Regions from separate parts of the Paenibacillus sp. YSY-4.3 genome, predicted to be linked through region 2. Evidence: predicted binding sites of a transcription regulator. Region 2 holds the regulator's gene; the other holds the start of a gene.
What was found. The regulator LexA, encoded in region 2, represses DNA repair genes until DNA is damaged. The targets are predictions, from matches to a motif close to CGAACATATGTTCG.
Positions count from the first base shown of each region.

Region 1: a site for LexA is predicted at 6,298-6,311, ahead of recA (recombinase RecA). Genes of this name have one in related genera too.

Region 1 covers NZ_BAABMC010000001.1:1,116,383-1,126,572, forward strand. The annotation lists gene ACYUJT_RS05275 (RodZ domain-containing protein) at 388-1,398, shown strand; gene ACYUJT_RS05280 (YajQ family cyclic di-GMP-binding protein) at 1,664-2,155, shown strand; gene rimO (30S ribosomal protein S12 methylthiotransferase RimO) at 2,295-3,623, shown strand; gene pgsA (CDP-diacylglycerol--glycerol-3-phosphate 3-phosphatidyltransferase) at 3,620-4,207, shown strand; gene ACYUJT_RS05295 (competence/damage-inducible protein A) at 4,320-5,582, shown strand; gene recA (recombinase RecA) at 6,400-7,458, shown strand; gene ACYUJT_RS05305 (regulatory protein RecX) at 7,587-8,414, shown strand; gene rny (ribonuclease Y) at 8,694-10,190, shown strand, end outside.
Region 2 covers NZ_BAABMC010000007.1:183,936-194,125, forward strand. The annotation lists gene metH (methionine synthase) at 1-1,706, opposite strand, end outside; gene ACYUJT_RS20520 (acireductone dioxygenase) at 1,912-2,454, shown strand; gene ACYUJT_RS20525 (HAD family hydrolase) at 2,543-3,334, opposite strand; gene ACYUJT_RS20530 (hypothetical protein) at 3,367-3,900, opposite strand; gene ACYUJT_RS20535 (aldo/keto reductase) at 3,921-4,913, opposite strand; gene ACYUJT_RS20540 (DUF896 domain-containing protein) at 4,963-5,136, opposite strand; gene ACYUJT_RS20545 (DUF4183 domain-containing protein) at 5,200-5,880, opposite strand; gene ACYUJT_RS20550 (DUF4183 domain-containing protein) at 6,260-6,676, shown strand; gene ACYUJT_RS20555 (LysM peptidoglycan-binding domain-containing protein) at 6,760-7,161, opposite strand; gene lexA (transcriptional repressor LexA) at 7,415-8,041, shown strand; gene ACYUJT_RS20565 (alpha/beta fold hydrolase) at 8,097-8,909, opposite strand; gene ACYUJT_RS20570 (hypothetical protein) at 8,981-9,289, opposite strand; gene ACYUJT_RS20575 (YitT family protein) at 9,511-10,190, opposite strand, start outside.

The sequences.
Region 1 (10,190 bases), on a different contig from region 2:
AGCTTTTCTACCATTTTATGCAGGTGCTTGCCTTTCGAAAAATTTTTATATATCATAAAACACGTATTGTTATTGTTCGCTTTCATTCTGCAAACTTTTCACTTCTCTGTAAATGAATGCAGGAATTATGGCCTATATTGTCGAATGAGTGTTTGTTAAGGGGTTTGACGATGAATACATAAATTCGTAGGTCTTTTTGAGTACGATGGTAAAAGATGGCGTTACTGGTCGTCTTTTTTTGGTGAAATAGTACACAAGATTAATGACCGGCCGTTAAGCGTAACATTTCCACCGAGAAATACGTTATTGTAATCGGAAGGTTACTTTCATTTTAAATTGTATTTTTAAATTAAAATATAATTCTATTTCAATTATTTGCAGGAGGTGATGGACGTGTCGAATTTGGGCCAGCAATTGAAGGAAGCCCGCCTTGCCAGAGGCTTGTCACTGGATGATGTGCAGGATTTGACAAAAATTCGCAAAAGATACTTAGAAGCCATCGAGGCGGGAGATTATAAAGTGTTGCCGGGGAGTTTTTATGTGCGGGCCTTTATAAAGACATACGCTGAAACGGTTGGAGTAAATGCGGATGAGCTGCTGAACGAGCATCGTCAGGACGTGCCTGCCCCTCAGGTGGAGCAGACGATGGAGCCCGTGCTGCAGAAGCGCCGCAGCAGACAGACATCTGAGCGTAATTCGAAGTGGATGTCGACAGCGCTGATGTGGTCTTTTGCTATTCTGATTTTGATCGTCATTTATATGTATTTTGCAGTTTGGGGCAAGGATCCGGCTGCGGACAAGAACAATGAGACCGATCCGACAAAATTAACCCAATCGGAGAATCCTCTGAAGCAAGGCGACAAAGGCCAGGACGGAGCTTCTAGCGGGGAGACGCAGGGGGCTAATGATGCGAACCAGCAGACGGGTGCCGGCAATGTTCCTGCGGGTACCGATGGGAATCAGACGGATACCGGCACACCGGACGGCGCGGAGAACGGTTCGAATAATGGCGCGGACACAGGTTCGAGCGGAGATGTCGTGGTTCAGCCGGACGGCAAGAGCGGAAGCACGACGAATTTCAAAGTCATTAATCCTGGCGGACAGCCGGTGCAGGTCGTGATCAATGCTACCGGCAAGAGCTGGGTCGAGGTGTATAAGGGCGGCAAAGACGGCGAGAAGCTGTATTTTGACAATACATCCAATGGAGATGTACTGACGTATGAGTTGGGTCCTGAAGGCATGTACATCAAATCCGGGGCTTCCTCGCACACGAAGATTACCGTTGCGGGTCAGGTCGTGGAGGACGGCAAGAATACTTCCAAGATTCAGCTTAACATGGATACGACCGATGCTGGAGCGAACGCTGATACAGGAAGCGTTGATACAAGCGCAGAATAAGAGCGGCAAGCTTCGGGATGCTGCTTGGTATTTTGGATATGTTCAGAACTCCTACTCGTCGAGCGAATTCGAATTGAATCCCCGGAATATAGGAAATCACAAGCGTTCTTCGAGCTGGTTTGTTCGAGGAACGTTTTTTTTGTGCGAAAGCGCTCCTGGGAGTGATTTATTCACTAGCCAATGCGGCTTTCTGCGAGGTTGGACTTTGCCCATGGGATTACATATAATTAATAGATATAAGCAAATTAGGAAAGGGCGGAGAGTTATGGCTTCTGAAAGCGCATTTGATATCGTCTCCAAGATGGACATGCAGGAACTTACGAATGCGATCGACCAGACAGAGCGGGAAATCGCAAATCGTTTCGACTTCAAAGGGAGCAAGAGCGAGCTTAAAGTCGAGAAAGACGATTTGGTTATTGTCTCGGACGATGAGTACAAGCTTGGAGCAGTCATCGATATTTTGCAATCAAAAATGATCAAGAGAGGACTGCCGATCAAAAACCTGGATTATGGCAAAGTGGAGCCAGCTTCTCTTGGCACCGTACGCCAGCGCATTAAGCTGAAGCAGGGCATCGATTCGGAGAACGCGAAGAAAATCAATGTCATGATCCGCGACTCTAAACTGAAAGTGAAGAGCCAAATTCAAGGTGATCAAATCCGCGTTACCGGTAAGAGCAAAGATGATTTGCAGCAGGTGATGCAGATGCTGCGCAAAGGTGATTTATCCCTGGATTTGCAATTTACCAACTTCAAATAATAGCGAAAAAAGTCGGTCTTTTGCTGCGCGGCTCGCGCGGTGAGAGACCTTTACACTTTTTTGACATGGTATGTTCGTAAAGCTTATACTTGTAGGGAAAAACGGGTATATCGGTTAATTTCAATGGGGGACACTGCATATGACGGAAAAAGTGAAAATCGTGACGCTTGGTTGCGAGAAGAATCTGGTTGACTCTGAAATTATGTCAGGCCTGATCGATCAAAGGGGCTATCGCCTCGTAGAGGACCGGGAAGAGGCTACGGTCATTATCGTAAATACCTGCGGTTTTATTGATGCTGCCAAGGAAGAATCCGTGAATACAATTTTGGATTTGGCAGATTTGAAACAGACGGGAAACCTGAAGGCGCTTATCGTGTCCGGTTGCCTTACGCAGCGTTATAAGCAAGTTCTAATGGATGAAATGCCGGAGATCGACGGTATCGTTGGAACCGGGGATTTCTATAATATTAATCAGATTGTCGATGAGGCGCTTAAGGGCAAAAAACCGGTTCAAGTCGGAAATCCGGTGTTTAATTATGAGGAGGTACTCCCTCGCAAAGTATCGACAGCCAAGTACACTACATACGTTAAAATAGCAGAGGGCTGCGATAACAATTGCACGTTTTGCAGCATTCCAATCATGCGCGGAAATTTCCGAAGCCGTTCCATCGAATCGATCGTAGCCGAGGTTAAGCTAATGGCTTCGCAAGGGGTGAAAGAGATTAGTCTGATCGCCCAGGATTCCACCAATTACGGGACTGACCTCTATGGAGAATTTAAGCTGGCCGAGCTGATGAATAGGGTCACAGAGGTTGCAGGCATTGAGTGGGTAAGGCTCCATTATGCTTACCCGGGCTTTTTCACCGATGAGCTGATCGAAATGATTGCGACGAATCCTAAGATTTGCAAATATGTCGATATGCCGCTGCAGCATAGTGAGGATGCGGTACTTAAACGGATGCGCCGTCCGGGACGCAATCGCGACATCCGGGAGCTGATCACAAAAATTCGTTCCCGGATACCGAACGTCTCGCTTCGCACTTCCCTGATCGTCGGGTTCCCGGGCGAAACGGAGGAGGATTTCGAAAGCTTGTGCGGTTTCGTACGGGAGATCAAATTTGATCGATTGGGCGTATTTAACTATTCGAAGGAAGAGGATACCCCTGCCTCAAGGCTGCCGGATCAAGTGGCTGATGAGGTAAAAGAGTGGCGCGCTAACACGCTGATGGAAATTCAGCGCGAGGTTTCTAACGAGAATGCTGGTAAATTCGTCGGAGAAGTTCTGGACGTGCTGGTGGAACGCTATGACGGCCGCAGCGACGTTTATATCGGGCGTTCACAGTATGATGCGCCGGAAATCGATGGTGAAGTATACGTAACGAATTGTCCTGTAGGCATTGGGGAAATGGCCAAGGTGCGCATTACACATGCTTACGAATATGACATGTCCGGGGAGGGTGTCCTTTGAATTTACCCAATCGCATAACAATTAGCCGAATTTTTATGATCCCGGTCATGCTGGTCTTTTTGCTGGTGGACTTTGAGTGGTGGTCCTATGAACTGTCGTTTGGCGGTTATATACTGCCAGTAAACCAGTTGATTGGGGCGATCTTGTTTATCGTGGCTGCCAGTACGGACGGCATTGACGGATATATTGCCCGCAAGCATAATTTGGTGACCAACCTAGGTAAGCTGCTTGATCCGCTGGCAGATAAATTACTGGTGGCCGCAGTGCTGGTGGCGCTGGTTGCCATGGGTGAGATCCAAGCGATCATTGCGATCGTCATCATAAGCCGCGAGTTTGCCGTGACTGGGTTGCGGGAAATTGCATTGCTGGAAGGGTCGGTCATCGCCGCCAGTAAGTGGGGAAAAGCGAAGACCATCGCTCAGGTGATTGCGATCTCCGTGCTTCTACTGAACAATTTTCCGTTCGAGTGGCTCCATTTTCCCTTCGATGAAATCGCGATTTGGGTTGCTACGCTGATTACGATTTATTCCGGCATCGACTATTTTGTGAAAAACAAAAATTTGCTTTCATTATCTAAAAGCTGATCAGGGGACGAACTATTTAAATCAAATACTTAGCTATTTAGCCATGCGAATGCTGGTTGAAGTCAAAATGAGACTGCCTTATTTTGCTGATGGAAGGAGACGTGGGAGAGATATGAAAGCAGAAATTATCGCTGTAGGTACCGAGCTTCTACTCGGACAAATCGTGAACACGAATGCGCAATTTTTATCTCAGGAGTTAGCGTCTCTCGGCATCGACGTGTATTTCCAAACGGTTGTAGGCGACAACATGGACCGTCTGCGCCAAGCGATTCAAACCGCCGAGTCGAGGGCGGATGTGCTTATTTTCTCAGGCGGCATCGGTCCGACGCAGGACGATTTGACCAAGGAGGCGCTAGCTTCTGTGTTAGGCAGAGGCCTGCATTATGACCGGATGGCGATGGATAATATCGACCGGTTCTTTCAGGGGCGTAATATTCCCATGACCGAGAATAACCGGCGCCAAGCGCATGCCATTGACGGCTGCACGCCGCTGCCGAATGAGACAGGCCTGGCCGTAGGGAACGCTATTGCACATAACGGGAAGTTCTATATCGTATTGCCAGGACCCCCGAAAGAATTGATGCCGATGTTTCGAAATCAGGCGACAACATGGATTATGCAGCATGTATTGACCCATGAGCAGCCAATTTATTCGAAGATGCTAAAGTTTGCCGGGATCGGCGAATCGGCATTGGAGACCCGGGTTCTCGATCTGATCGAGAAGCAAAGTGATCCGACCGTAGCGCCTTACGCGAAGGAGAGCGAGGTTACGCTGCGGATTACGACAAAGGCGAATACAGAAAGCGAAGCGATGGCCAAGCTGGAAGTGTTAGAGAAGGAAATCAGCTCGCGGCTCGGCGATCATCTGTACGCTACCGGAGATATACCGATTGAGAAGACGATCGTGGACTTGCTGACAGAGCTGAATTTAACCGTAAGCTGTGCTGAAAGCTGCACCGGCGGCTTGCTTATGGAGACTATAACCTCTATCCCAGGCAGCGCTGCCGTCTTCCATGGCGGAATCGTTTGCTATTCTAATGAAATGAAGGAGAAACTGCTCAACGTTCCGCATGACATGCTGGAGGGGGACAATGCTCCTGGCGCTGTCAGCGCCGAGACCGCAAAAGTGCTTGCCGAGCAGGTGCGTATGATTGTCGACACAGATTTCGGTCTGGCTATTACCGGCGTGGCCGGTCCGGGCTATTCCGAGCGCAAGCCGGTGGGCCTCGTATACATCGCCATTTCCCGCCGCGGACAGGATACGGCCGTTCTTGAGCTGAACCTGAAGGGCAATCGGGAAACGATCCGGATTCGCTCTGCCAAGACGATACTTTATCACCTTTGGAAACAGCTTAAGGAAATCGCTGATCGCTGATCATGCATAGCTGCCTGTATTTGCATTTGCAAAATAAATAAGCTTCGAGTTATAATGAAATTACGGAAGAACCGTAGCCTAACTTTTTTGTTGCGCTGCGGTTCTTTTTTTTGTTGAACCGCTATGGCCATGGCTGGTTGATGTTGGTGTTAAAGCTTTGTTGGTATTTATCCCTTTGTTGTCATTGCTGTCACCAAAAGTAAGTGAATCCCGAAGGGAGAGCGCCGCCGAGCAGGAAGTAGAAGGCGCCGGCGCCAATCGTACCTCTCTAGTCGGTTAGCTCATCTAGAGCACCCATAAAAGAATGTTTAAGCTCTGCACCAGAGTAAGCGAATCCCAAAGGGAGAGCACCCTGCAAGCAGGAAGTAGAAGGTAAACGCACCACATTAACTCCCTCCACCATTATGCAGGAGCGCCAAGCCAGGAGCGGACCCGAAGGGTGGCAAGCGGCTCATTCCAGCAAAACTCACCCGGGTGCTCGACCATATTTCCTTGAGCAGGGTGTTTCCAGGTAACCCGGGTGAACCCAAAGTAAGACGTACCCGAAGGGGGAAAAGCGATCCTCGCGCCAAAAGTAAAGCGCTCCCCGCAGGGGACAGCGGGCAGGAGCGCCTCTGCAACTCCTACGTTCCTCCAATTTGCCGGAGTCCCGAGGGCTGCAAGCCCTGCGGGGGCCCTCCCTTACGGTAAGGGAGGGTTTGGGAGGGTTGAGACCCGAATATATGTTCGAAAAAATGCTTGGCAAACGTTCCAAAACAAGGTACAATTATTAATGTAAAGTCCTACATTTAATCAATTTGATAAGGATGTGAGCTAATTGTCAGATCGTCGTGCAGCGCTGGATATGGCGCTTCGTCAAATAGAAAAGCAATTCGGTAAAGGTTCGATTATGAAGTTGGGCGAATCCACTCATATGCAGGTGGAAATTGTTCCCAGTGGTTCAATAGCATTAGATATAGCTCTTGGTACAGGCGGATTGCCGCGTGGCCGGATTATCGAAGTATACGGTCCTGAATCCTCTGGTAAGACGACAGTGGCGCTTCATGCCATTGCCGAAGTTCAGAAAATCGGCGGACAAGCCGCGTTCATCGATGCGGAGCATGCACTGGATCCATCTTATGCCAGTAAGCTCGGTGTAAATATCGATGAGCTTCTACTCTCCCAGCCGGACACTGGGGAGCAGGCGCTTGAAATTGCGGAAGCACTCGTAAGAAGCGGCGCTGTCGATATTATCGTTATCGACTCTGTTGCGGCGCTTGTTCCGAAAGCGGAAATTGAAGGCGAAATGGGCGACTCGCATGTAGGCTTGCAGGCACGATTGATGTCTCAAGCGCTCCGCAAACTGTCAGGAGCGATCAGCAAGTCGAAGACGATTGCGATCTTCATTAACCAATTGCGCGAGAAAGTCGGCGTGATGTTCGGTAATCCGGAGACGACGCCTGGCGGACGGGCTCTGAAGTTCTACTCCACCATTCGTCTTGATGTGCGCCGCATAGAGACGATCAAGATGGGGAATGACATGGTTGGTAACCGTACCCGGGTCAAAGTCGTCAAGAACAAGGTGGCTCCTCCGTTCAAGCAGGCGGAGATCGACATTATGTATGGTGAAGGCATTTCTAGAGAAGGCAGTATTATCGATATCGGCGTAGAGCTTGATATTGTCGATAAGAGCGGAGCCTGGTATTCATACTCTGGCGAGCGCTTGGGTCAAGGCCGCGAAAACGCGAAGCAATTTTTGAAGGAGAATACCCAAATTGCGAACGCCATTGAATTGAAAATTCGCGAAGCCAGTCAATTGTCCACGGACGTTCCTTCGGCTTCTGCAAGTGAGCTGGCGGAAGAAGCGAAAGAAGAGCAGGCGCTTTTCGAAGAATAATAACTTAGCAATGAATAGGCGCTCTGTAGTCTGGCGAAGCCAGGACAGAGCGTTTTTATTTTGGAAGCGTACCATGATATAACTATGAAAACAGAATTTGCAGAAATGAGGCAAGGGGGGGCGGCTTGATGAATGAAGGATACGGCAAGCGCAGGACACAGCAGCCTTCCGTGAAAGCCGGAAGGCGGTTGCAGGAACCTCAGGGAATAGTTGATATTTCTGAAGAGCGTTTTTGGGGGAATACTACGAAGGAATCTCCCGCCGAGGAGTCAAGTTTTGATGATTTTCCGGAGGACGGCGAATTGGAAATTACGATGGTGGAGGCCCTTAAGCGGCCAAAGTTCCGTTACCGGATTCATTTTGGTTCTTATTCGATCGAAGTTCATGAAGATGTGATGATTAAATATCGGATGATCAAAGGCTCGGCATTTACCAAGTCGGATTTGGAAGAGATTATCGCGGCAGACGAACGGCAGAGAAGCTACGGGGACGCTCTTGTGTATTTGAGCCGCAAGCCGCGTACAGCTTACGAAATAGCCCTTCGCCTCGGGGAGAAGGGATGGAGCGAGGAGACGGTAGGCGACGTTATTCACCGGCTTAAGCAGGAGCGGCTTATAGATGATGCCGTATACGCCCAGCAATGGGCCCAGCAGCGCGTTGGGAGCAGAGGCAAGGGAAAACTATGGGTTCGACACGAACTGCGTCAGAAAGGCATTGCCAAGCCTTTGATTGAAGAGGCGCTTGGTGAAGTCAGCGAAGAAGACGAATATAATAGCGCTTTACAGCTGGGATCGAAGAAATGGAAGACCGCCACAGGCGAATTCATGGACAGAAAACGCAAGACTGGAGCTTTTCTAATGCGCAGAGGCTACTCGGGTGGACTAGTTTCCAAAGTAATCCGCGAGTTGGCCCGGCAGGACGGCCAGAATAATGCGGAGGGATGGGAAGAAGAATAGCCCGCCGCAGGGGCGGCTGTCATTTGCTTGACAATATCTTTCGTCAAATAATAAAATGTCTATATGCACAGAGTCCTTTTTTCCTTCCAAAATTATGACTCTGTACACATTCTATTCGCCAATCATGAAGGCTTACATTTTAGCTCAGGAATTAAAGTGAGCGGCCTACCTGAATCGGCCTGTATTCGATTCTTAGAAATGATGATGAATTGAGGAAGTTAACTACAACTGCAAGTATCCCAAGGAATGCCTTGGAGGAATCAACGGGGAGGTGAACAGATGAACTATGGAGTCTGGATCGCTCTCGTTGCAGCCGCTTTATTCTTTGGGTTCGTGATCGGGTATTTTATTCGCAAATCTCTTGCAGAAGCTAAAATTTCCAGTGCGGAACATGCTGCGGGCCAAATTTTGGAAAACGCAAAGAAAGAAGCAGAAGCACTGAAGAAAGAAACAGTCCTGGAAGCTAAGGACGAGGTCCATAAAGTCCGGACTGAAGCTGATAAAGACATTCGTGAACGTCGGAACGAAATACAACGGCAGGAAAGACGATTGTTGCAAAAGGAAGAGTCGCTGGATAAAAAATTAGAATCGCTTGAACGAAAAGAAGAGCAGGTGGCAGGCAAAGAGAAGCGAATTGAAGAAACTCAGCAGCAAATTGATCAGATTTATAAGACTCAGGTTCAGGAATTGGAACGTATCTCCAACTTGACGATGGAGGATGCCAGAATCATTATTCTGAACAATGTAGAGCAGGAAGTTCGTCATGAAACGGCGCAGCTGATCAAGGACATTGAGCAGCAGGCGAAAGAGGAAGCCGATAAGAAATCGCGTGAAATCATTACGCTGGCTATTCAACGGTGTGCAGCCGATCATGTTGCGGAGACGACCGTATCTGTTGTAGCATTGCCGAATGAAGAGATGAAGGGACGGATCATAGGCCGCGAAGGGCGCAATATCCGCGCGCTTGAGACGTTGACTGGGATCGATCTTATTATTGACGATACGCCGGAGGCCGTCATCTTGTCAGGCTTTGATCCGATTCGTCGGGAGATCGCCCGTACCGCACTGGAGAAACTTGTGGCGGATGGACGGATTCACCCGGCGCGAATCGAAGAGATGGTCGAGAAATCGCGTCGTGAGGTGGATGAACGGATACGCGAATACGGTGAACAAGCTACCTTTGAGGTTGGCGTTCATGCGCTTCATCCGGATCTGATCAAAATTTTGGGACGCCTTAAATTCCGGACAAGCTACGGTCAGAATGTGCTGAAGCACTCGATGGAAGTTGCTTACTTGGCTGGCCTTATGGCAGGCGAATTAGGCGAAGACATCGTTCTGGCCAAGCGGGCGGGACTGCTGCATGATATTGGTAAAGCGCTTGATCATGAAGTGGAAGGATCGCATGTCGAGATCGGCGTAGAATTGGCTAAGAAATACAAAGAGCATCCGGTGGTTATCAATAGTATCGCATCCCACCATGGTGACTGCGAGGCTACATCGGTGATCGCCATGCTGGTTGGCGCGGCTGATGCCTTATCGGCAGCAAGACCTGGCGCTCGTCGTGAAACGCTGGAAACATATATCCGGCGCCTCGAGAAGCTTGAAGAAATTTCGGAATCGTTCGAAGGCGTGGAGAAATCCTATGCTATCCAAGCTGGCCGTGAGGTTCGCGTCATGGTACAGCCTGACAAAATCGACGATGCTGAAGCATTCCGACTGGCTAGAGACATCACGAAGACGATTGAGAATGAACTGGATTATCCGGGGCATATCAAG
Region 2 (10,190 bases):
GCATAATCGAGACCGGCTTTCGTACAGTGGTACAAGTAAACGGAGTTGAGCACCTCGCGGCCGGCATCTGGCAAACCAAAGGATATGTTGCTCAGACCAAGGATCGTCTTCGCTCTCGGGAATTTCTCCTTGATCATGCGGATACCTTCGATTGTCTCCACGGCAGAACCGATGTACTGAGGATCTCCCGAGCCTACCGGGAACATGTTCGGGTCAAAAATAATATCTTCCGGCTGCATGCCGTATTTATTCACAAGCAAATCGTAAGAGCGCGAAGCGACTTCCATCTTTGCTTCGCGGGATACGGCCTGTCCGCGCTCGTCAATGAGAATGCAGACGACAGCCGCGCCATACCGGTGAATGAGCGGAACGATCTGCTGGAACTTCGTCTCGCCGTCTTCAAGGTTAATGGAGTTAATTATCGCTTTACCTTGGGAATATTTAAGCGCCAGCTCAATAATATGATCATAAGTGGAATCGATCATGATCGGCGCCTTGATCTTCTTCGTGACCATCGGATAAAAATTCTTCACGGCATAAGCCTCGTCGATATCCGTATCCTGCAGGTTAATATCGATGACCATCGCCCCGCCCTTCACCTGGGAACGGGCAATTTCCGAAGCCTCATCGAACTTCTCTTCCTTGATGAGGCGCTTGAACTTACGAGATCCGGAGATATTCGTCCGTTCGCCGATCATGATCGGCCGATTGTCTTCCTCAAGATACACAGTCTCTACTCCGGACACGGCCGCAGGATGCTTGCCGTTCATCTCCCTTGGAGCATACTGGCTCATCGTCTCCACAAGCGCGGCGATATGATCCGGCGTCGTTCCGCAGCAGCCCCCGGCAATATTCAGCCAGCCCTGCTCCGCGAAGGCGCCCATCTTCATCGCCAGCGAATCCGGCGATTCGTGATATTTGCCGTTCTCATCGGGCAGTCCGGCGTTCGGATAGCAGCTCACCCCGACGCCCGACATATCGGACAGAGTACGGATATGATCCCGCATGAACTCCGGTCCTGTAGCACAGTTGAGTCCGAAGGAAATCGGCTTCAAATGCTCCAGCGAAATATAGAAGGCTTCGATGTTCTGCCCGGCCAACGTCGTGCCCATCGGCTCAATCGTGCCCGAAATCATGAGCGGCAGCTTCTTGCCTGCTGCTTCGTAGGCGCGAGAAATGCCGATGCTTCCCGCCTTCACGTTCAGCGTATCCTGCGACGTCTCGAGCAGCAGAGCATCTACGCCAGCCTCGACGAGCGCAAGCGCCTCCTCCTCATAACTGGCGATCAGTTCGTCGAAGGTAACCCCTCCCGTAACCGACAGCGTCTTCGTCGTCGGCCCGAGTGCTCCTACTACGTATCTCGGATGTTCGGGCGTGCTGTACTTCTCGGCAGCGGCGATTGCGAGGCGAGCGGCCTCCAAATTGATTTCGCGGGCTTTATCTTGTATATCATATTCGGCCAGTACAACAGACGTCGCACCGAACGTATTTGTTGATATTAAATCTGCTCCGGCTTCCAAGTACTTCTCGTGAATCCCCTGGATCACATCAGGACGGGTGAGCACGAGCATTTCATTACAGCCGTCCAGCTCTTCGCCGCCGAAATCGGCCGGCGATAAATCCTCCTGTTGAATCATCGTACCCATGGCACCGTCGAGGATCAATATTCGTTCTTTCATTCTGGACTCAATGCTAGGCTTACTCATGATCTATATCCCTCCCACAAAACATTAACATTTAGTTTAACAGAACAAAGCGCTAAAGAAAAGGTTCAAACCAATTTACTTGAGTGGGCAAACCCTTTTACGGACTAAGTCCGCACAGCTTAGCCCCAATTGAATTTTAGTGTCGACAATCCGGGGACGAATCGGATATAATGCAATCATATCTATAAGAAAGCGGGGTAATCCCATGGCGGAAATCAGAATAAGAAACACGAACGAAATTATTTCTGGAGACGATAATGTTCGGGAATTCCTAAATCAATACGACGTAATATATGAGCATTGGGATGTGAGCAAGTTGGCTGCCGGGCTCCAAAACAATTTCACGTTGTCCGACGACCAAAAAAGCGAAATTCTGAACACTTTTGATGCGGAAATTCAAGATTTGGCCGCACGCCGAGGATACCGGACGTGGGATGTCATCACGCTCAGCGAAGCAACGCCTAACATTGAGGAACTGCTCGCCAAATTCGAACAGGTTCACACGCATACGGAGGACGAAATACGCGTTATCGTTGCTGGCGCTGGAACCTTTATCATTAAAGGCGATGACGAAACAGGCTATTTCGACGTGAACCTTCTGCCTGGAGATCTCATCTCCGTTCCCGAGAATACGGCGCACTTCTTCACCTTGACAGATGAGCGCAAGGTCGTAGCTGTCCGCCTCTTCGTGGAAGAGAACGGCTGGATCGCTCACCCTTATGATGATCCTACATTCAAAAAGGCATAAGCCACTTCTAAAGAACGTAAAAAAAGCTGCTTTCGATCCCATATTTGGGACACCGGAAGCAGCTTTTTCTTATTATTTAAAATAATGGCTAATTTGCAGCAATTATATCATGAAGCTCAGATAAGTGATTAATCTCATAATTCGGAATGATTTCGTCGTTACGCGTATGGCCTACGCGATTGATCCATACTGCCGTCATGCCTACGCCAAGCGAACCAATGATGTCCGTAGTCAGCTTGTCCCCTACCATGATGGCCTCGTTCGCTTCTACACCCAGCCGCTCCAGAGCATGCCGGAATATCGTCGAATCCGGTTTTCCCTTGCCAAACGCGCCGGAAATAATGATTTCGTCAAAGAAAGGCGCAAGCTCCGGAACCCCATCCAGCTTCTCTTGCTGCAGCGCCGGACAGCCGTTAGTCAGCAAGAGCAGCTTGACTTTACCCTTTAGCTCCTTGAGAACCTGAAAAGTCTCCTCGTAAACATGCGGACGGGAGCGGCGCTCCTTACCGAACTGTTCGGCAAGCTCTGCAGCAAGCTCCTCGTTGTCTACGCCTAAAGCAAGCAGACCACGGCGCCACGCTTCCTTGCGATACACCGGAGCCAGCTGCTCCAGTTTGCGGAATTCAGCCTGCTCGCCCGCCGAAAAATGAGCCCATAGCCCTTCGAACGGATTGATCCCGATCATTTTAGTAAACGGAAAAGTCTCATACGATTCATATAGCTCTCTAGCCTCTTTGCGAACGGCCTCCTCCAGCTTCGCCGGATCGATACCGACCGCTGCACGAGCCTTAGAGCAGGTTTCCGAAAAAGCCTCTTTTACGCTACGCTCGTCCCATAGCAAAGTATCATCCAGATCGAAACAAACCGCTTTGATTGTCATTTGTTCTCTTTCCTTTCATCTGCGAAAAATTGTTATTCTTTAACGAAATCGACTTTATGCGTTTTCGCAAAGGTCTCTAGCCGTTCTGCCATAGCTGGCGTATCGAATAAATTGCGCTTGCGGTAGAACACCCAGTTCTGTCCGCCTGCCTTCGGCGTAATCGTGATCTTGTTCGGGGACGCCGAGATTTTGCTAATTTGTCCCGCTTCCAGCATCCGGTCCCGGTTAAACTTGGCCGAGAACAAATAATTTTTATTGACCCGTAAATAGGGTTTGTTGAGAAATAAAGCAATAGCCAAAATGACGTAAAGAACGATCGTTAGCCAAAACATTGTCGTGCTAACTTCTGCACTCCGGCCTGCCAGCGCGACGCCTGCGTACAATCCAGCCAGCAAAATGAGCAGGAGCGGAAGGATGATTTTTCTGCCTTTAAAAATATCCCCGTCTCCCCGTGCTCCAGCCCTGCTTCCCGTGCCGGATCGTCCGCCCTGATTGCCTTGCGAATTCTTTCCTTTCTTGTTTAGTTTCATTTGGTTGCGTTCAACTTTTCTGTCAAATGAAGCCATCGATCTTCCTCCAATATGATTTAAATATTTCTACTAAATTTGTTCAGGAACCGCGCGGGATATTCATCAGGTAACGCGCTTGCTTCATCCAGGCGCTGACGCAGCTCAAGCGGCAATCTCCAGCCGACCGAACCCATATTTTCCTCGAATTGCGCGAATGTACTTGCACCGAAAATCGGAGACGTGATGCATGGCTGCTCCAGTAGCCAATTGAGAGATACCTGCGCCGGGGTTTTGCCCGTTTCTTCAGCTACGGCCAGCACGGCATCCAGAATCGCGAAGTTCTTATCATCCGCGCGGTACTGCCAACTGCTCTCTCCCGACTTGGCGGTTCCCAGGCGGCCTTCGCTCGGCGTTTCGCCCCGGCGGTATTTGCCAGTCAAGAATCCGCCCCCAAGCGGAGCCCAAGGAATGATGCCGACCTTCTCTTCCGCGCATAAGGAGACAAGCTCTCGCTCAGCTTCTCTGCTAACCAGGCTGTACTGCTGCTGCAAAGAAATATAGCGGGAATACCCTCTGAAATCGCTGATGCCCAGACTTTTCATTAGTTGCCACGACAAATAATTCGAACAACCTATGTAACGCACTTTGCCGGAGGTCACCAGATCATCCAACGCTCTAAGTGTCTCTTCGACCGGCGTATCCGCATCCCAGACATGAATTTGATAGAGATCAATGTAGTCCGTGCCCAGCCTTCTCAGGCTTGCCTCCACCCCGTCCATGATCCGTTTGCGCGAGGCTCCGAAGCCATTCACGTCTGGCGATGTGCGCATCCGAACCTTGGTCGCAAGGATAACCTCCGAACGGCGGTCTTTAATGTACTTGCCAACGATCTCCTCAGAGCGTCCTTCGGTATACACATCAGCCGTATCGATAAAATTACCGCCCTGATCCAGAAAGGAAGCGATCATGCGGGCCGATTCCGCTTCGTCGGTCTGTCCGCCGAATGTCATGCTTCCCAAACATAACCGTGATACCGCTAATCCGCTTTTGCCAAGATATGCGTATTCCATAGATGAGAGCCTCCTTATTCATATGTAAAGCCGGACCAAATGGCCGGCCTTATTTATCCACCACTTCGATTGATTCCAGCTGCTGGCGGAAATTTCTTCTTATGTTCTGAAGATATGTCTCCCGGAGCTGGGCGCGTTCCAGCATTTCATCCTCCGTAAGCCCTTCAGCCTTGTTCTTGCGCGCCAATTCATTAATGCGCCGTACCATTGCATCTATATCCATAATATCCTCCTGCACATAAATTCATGAATTCCCTTTTAACATTGACATGACTGATACAGGTTGTCAAGATACCAAACCCTGCGAAGCCGCTACCTGCATACGGGCCACAAACGCAACGTTTTCGATGATAATTGGTGCCCCGGCCAACACGATATCTCCTTCAAGAATAAGTGTTAAATCCGCTGTAGTCAAACGGTACAAACTGCGCTCCTGCATGACCCCATTAATGTATAAATTAGAATATCCGTTAATGCCTATCCCTTTGAACTCCGAAACCGAAACACCGTCATCGTCGGTAAACTCGGCTGCCGAAATATGAACGGTACCCGTTAGGCCCTCCGGAGGAAAGTAAAAATAACGAAAAGCGCTCGGCAGGATCGTAATTCCAGAAACTTCGCCTGCAGGACCTTGTGGACCTTGTGGACCTTGTGGACCCGGTACGCCAGGAGAGCCTGGTGAACCAGGCGGGCCAGGAGGACCTTGACGTCCTTGAGAACCTGATGCACCTCGTTCGCCATGAGGGCCCTGCGCTCCTGCTGGACCCGCTTCGCCCGGTGAGCCCTGTAATCCAGAATCTCCCTGCGGGCCACGCGCTCCCACTGCACCATCTTTTCCTGGCGGACCTGGCGCGCCAATCCCACCCGCTGGCCCTGCTTGACATGGCGAGCAGGATGCCCCCTGTTCTCCTTGCAGCCCCTGCCCGATGATCCACTGGATGATCCTTCTACGTTGCCGTGGACACAATCGCTGATTTCTCCGTATGGAACGCTGTCGGCATTTTTTCTTCTTTCTTATTAAAGTTTTTCGTCTTTTATTGCAACCTTGTCTGATTGATTCCTTCATTCCAGCATTTCTATTAGTCGCTTTGCCATTCTTTTGATGCTTGGCCGCAGCAGTAGACATTATGAACACCTTCCGCGTTTGATAATTATATATCATATGTCTCTTTACATTCAGAGGAATAGACTTCTATCCACCCCATAACGTTTGAGGCCATATTTTTGCGCAGGCGTTAATAGCCGTTTCAACGTGTCGCAAACTTTCATTCTATATAATGGATCGAAAGCAGGTAGCTTCGTTTGATAACCACTTTCGCCGAGTCATGAAAAAAGGAGGTGATCACATGCCTGTCATTAAACCGGTATTTACAGCTACTGCCTCCGCGCCGGTAGCCTCTGGGGGAGCAATCACTACGACCATTAATCCCGTTACGACTCGCTACTTCGCTGCCATTACTGCCGGCATGATCGGAGCCACCGATACGACGATTCCCGCAGACAGCTTTACGAACGACGACGATACTCCTATTACTGATCTGCCAACGATTACAGCGGCTAACGATTATTTCAACGTCTATATCAACGGAGTCCTGCAGCAAAACTCCCTATCTACGCTTACAACAGCAAGCTTAGTGCTTGCCACTACAGATCTCCTGGTCGGAACGCCGGTAACATTGGAGGTCGCCAGCTTTGCCGGAGCTGCATCTGATTTAACGACTCCGCCGACCATTTCTGCGCCTGACATTACAATTAACACTTAACGAACACAAAGAAGGAACCGCAAATTAGACTGCGGCTCCTTCTTTGACTTCATGCATATATCCAGAACATTTATACATATGAATCACTTCGTAGGCAGGACAAGAATATCGCCAGGTTGGATATTGCTTCCGGCCAAATCATTCGCCCGCATAATCGAAGTAACATATATCCTCGTATCCATATTACCAGGCTTATGAGCTGCGGCAATCTTCCATAGAGAATCCCCCTGCCTGACAACAACTGATTCCAACTCTGCAAATTCATGCTCAGCTGATGAGGCTGCTACCGTAACCATTCCCGCCCAAGCAATAACCACGAACAGAATAAACACTAACACCTTAAACAAGGTAATTCCAGCAAGTATATTCGAAATGGAGTAAGCAATTGCTTCATTCAATCTGGCTGCACCCTTACGCAGGGCTCCCACATTGCGCGTATTCGCCTTACGATCATAAATGCTTTGATAGGTACTGTATCTCAACATAATATTATCACTCCAAACAAATGTTCTTATTATTTGAAATCATAATAACACGAACGTTTGTTTGATTCAATAGTTTTTTAGAACAATTGTTCCCCTATTTTTCGACACCGATAATTCAACACGCTGAGATGCATATCCCAATAGCAATACCCGCATTCCAATTCAGCCATTCCATATTTAGAACTTATGTTTGTGCGAACGGAAGTTCTATGTTATAATTTTTCCAAACGTTACTAAATGGGGTTGATGGATTATGTCGAAGGTTTCTAGCCGTCAGCAAGCTATTCTTGAATTTATACGCTCCGAAGTAAGATTGAAAGGTTACCCGCCTTCCGTGCGTGAAATCGGCGAAGCAGTCGGACTAGCTTCCAGTTCAACGGTACACGGCCATTTGGATCGGCTAGAGAAGAAAGGCTTTATCCGGCGTGATCCAACGAAGCCAAGAGCGATCGAATTGCTGGGGCAAGACGAGGCGGAGGGCATCGGCCAGTTTGCCCATTCCGTGGCCCGTGTGCCCGTCATCGGTAAAGTCACTGCCGGCGTTCCTATAACGGCGACCGAGAACATCGAGGATTATTTCCCGCTTCCGCAGCATTATGCCGGAGAAGGCGAGATCTTCATGTTATCCGTTGTCGGCAACAGCATGATCGAAGCGGGAATCCATAGCGGAGACTATGTTATTGTGCGGAAGCAGCAAACGGCCAATAACGGAGAAATCGTTGTTGCGATGACAGAGGATGACGAGGCGACGGTCAAGACATTCTACAAGGAAAAGGATCATATTCGCCTTCAGCCCGAGAATGCGACGATGGAGCCGCTTCGTTTGAAACATGTGACGATCTTGGGCAAAGTAGTCGGCCTATTCCGGGATCTGCACTAGAGTGAAATCAAAGAAAGAGCTACCTTGTCGGTAGGCTCTTTCTTTTTATATATTTTTAAACTCTTAGAAAACGAATATATGCTTCATTAAATGCCTCAAGCTCATCGTAGAACACACCATGCCCGCTCCTTTCAAACCGGTAAAGCTCGGATTGGGGGATTCCCCGGTGCAAAGCCTCTGCAGAAGCAAAAGGGACGATTTGGTCCTGCGCACCATTAAATAATCCTGTCGGAACAACGATGCGGTTGAGGTCCGGTCGCAAATCTTCATCCCGCAACGAGACTAGCCCTTGAATCGTCCCATGGCCGGAAGCAGCCAATCCCATATCTTGAAACCAATCCCGGAATGCAGGAGTAATTTTGCTGAAAAAGAACTTCTCCACAAATTCAGCCAGCATCTGCGGACGATTCGAATAAGTCTGTTGAATAAGCGCATTAATATCATGGACAGGCAATCCGTAAGGATAATTAGGCGATTGGGAGAAGCGAGGGGCAGCCGCCGAAATTAACGCCAGTTTGCATACCCCATACCCTGCATAACGCGCCATGTAGCGAATAGCAATCGCTCCACCGATGGAGAAGCCTGTGAGGATAAAGCGGTTTATACCGAGCGCCGCAACAACGGCACGAACATCGGCGGCCAGCCTATCGTAATTATAGCCTGCCCACGGGCGGTCCGATTTGCCGAAGCCGCGCAAATCGATCCCGATGCAGCGATATCCGTATTTCGGAAGGATGTTCCACTGGTATTCAAACATTTTATGATTGACCGGCCAGCCATGGATAAACAGAATCGGCATGCTGCCAGGGCCAGGATCCACATCTTCCACAAATATTTTAACCCCTTGCTCCACCTCGATATAATACATTGCAGTTACTCCCCTTCCAGCCGCGTTAATTAATTGAACGCATACTAGAAGGTATGCAGCAAATTGATGCATTATATCGGATACAACTCCTGCTTACCCCCGATTTCCTTCCTGCAATCTTTACACAATCCGGCAACATGGCCAAAATCATTCGAATAGAACACCAGCTTCTTCGCCTGGTTGCACCGGGAACATTTCTGATTGCGTGAAGCGGCGATGTCCGAATTCTCATTGGAGGCTCGCTTCTTGGATAAGTAGATGACATTGCTCTTTTGCGCCGAAGTCCTCCTCTTCTTTAAAATCGCAGCCGCTACTCCAAGGGCAGTCAAAATGAGAACAAGCAATATTAAACCAATCATTACAATAACCCATAATTCCATGGAACCTCTCCCCTCAGATCTTCAATTTATATGTATCGTCGCTATTCCTGCTCTAATACAGATGTTGTCTTAGATCTTAACGGAGATATACAGCCGCTGTAAACAGCAATAAGCCCTGGAGCATAAGCCCCAGAGCCGCTTGGTTGACCTCGATGCGTCAACGCAGAATACCCCATGCCCGCTCCCTCTAGAGTAGCATGGCTGCACCCTCCCTTAACGCATCAATGCGCTTTTTCATCCGCAAAGCTGCCGCCTGTTACATCAGACACCGTTTCGACCGCAATGAAGGCCTTAGGGTCAATTTCACGAACGACCGTCTTCAGCATGGACAATTCCAGCCGGCTGACTACGCAGTAAATGACCTGGGTTTCTTCCTTGCTAATCCCGCCTCTCGCATACAGGTAGGTTGTGCTTCTTCCAAGACTATTCATAATGGCTTCGGCCACTTCTTCGTACTGCTTGGTGATAATCGTAACCGATTTCGATTCATCGAGACCCTGTACGATAACATCCATGACCTTGGAGGCGATATAATATGTGAAAATCGAATACATCGCCGAATCCCAGCCGAGCAGGAAGCCGGCTACGATAAAAATAACGATGTTGATAATGAGGATGATCTGACCTACGGAAACATTGACTTTTTTCGAGATTAAGATAGCTACGATTTCCGCCCCATCTGTCGTACCCCCTAGCCTTAACACTAAGCCAACGCCCAGACCGAGTAACAACGCGCCAAATAGAACTGCCAGCAATTTGTCATTCGTAAAAGCCTCCACTTGATGCAAGTAACCCGTTGTTAAGGAAAGTACTGCGATACCGTACAGCGAAGCGAACGCGAACTTCTTCCCAACCTGTCTATAGCCAACAAATATAAAAGGCAGGTTGATCGCGAAGAGGA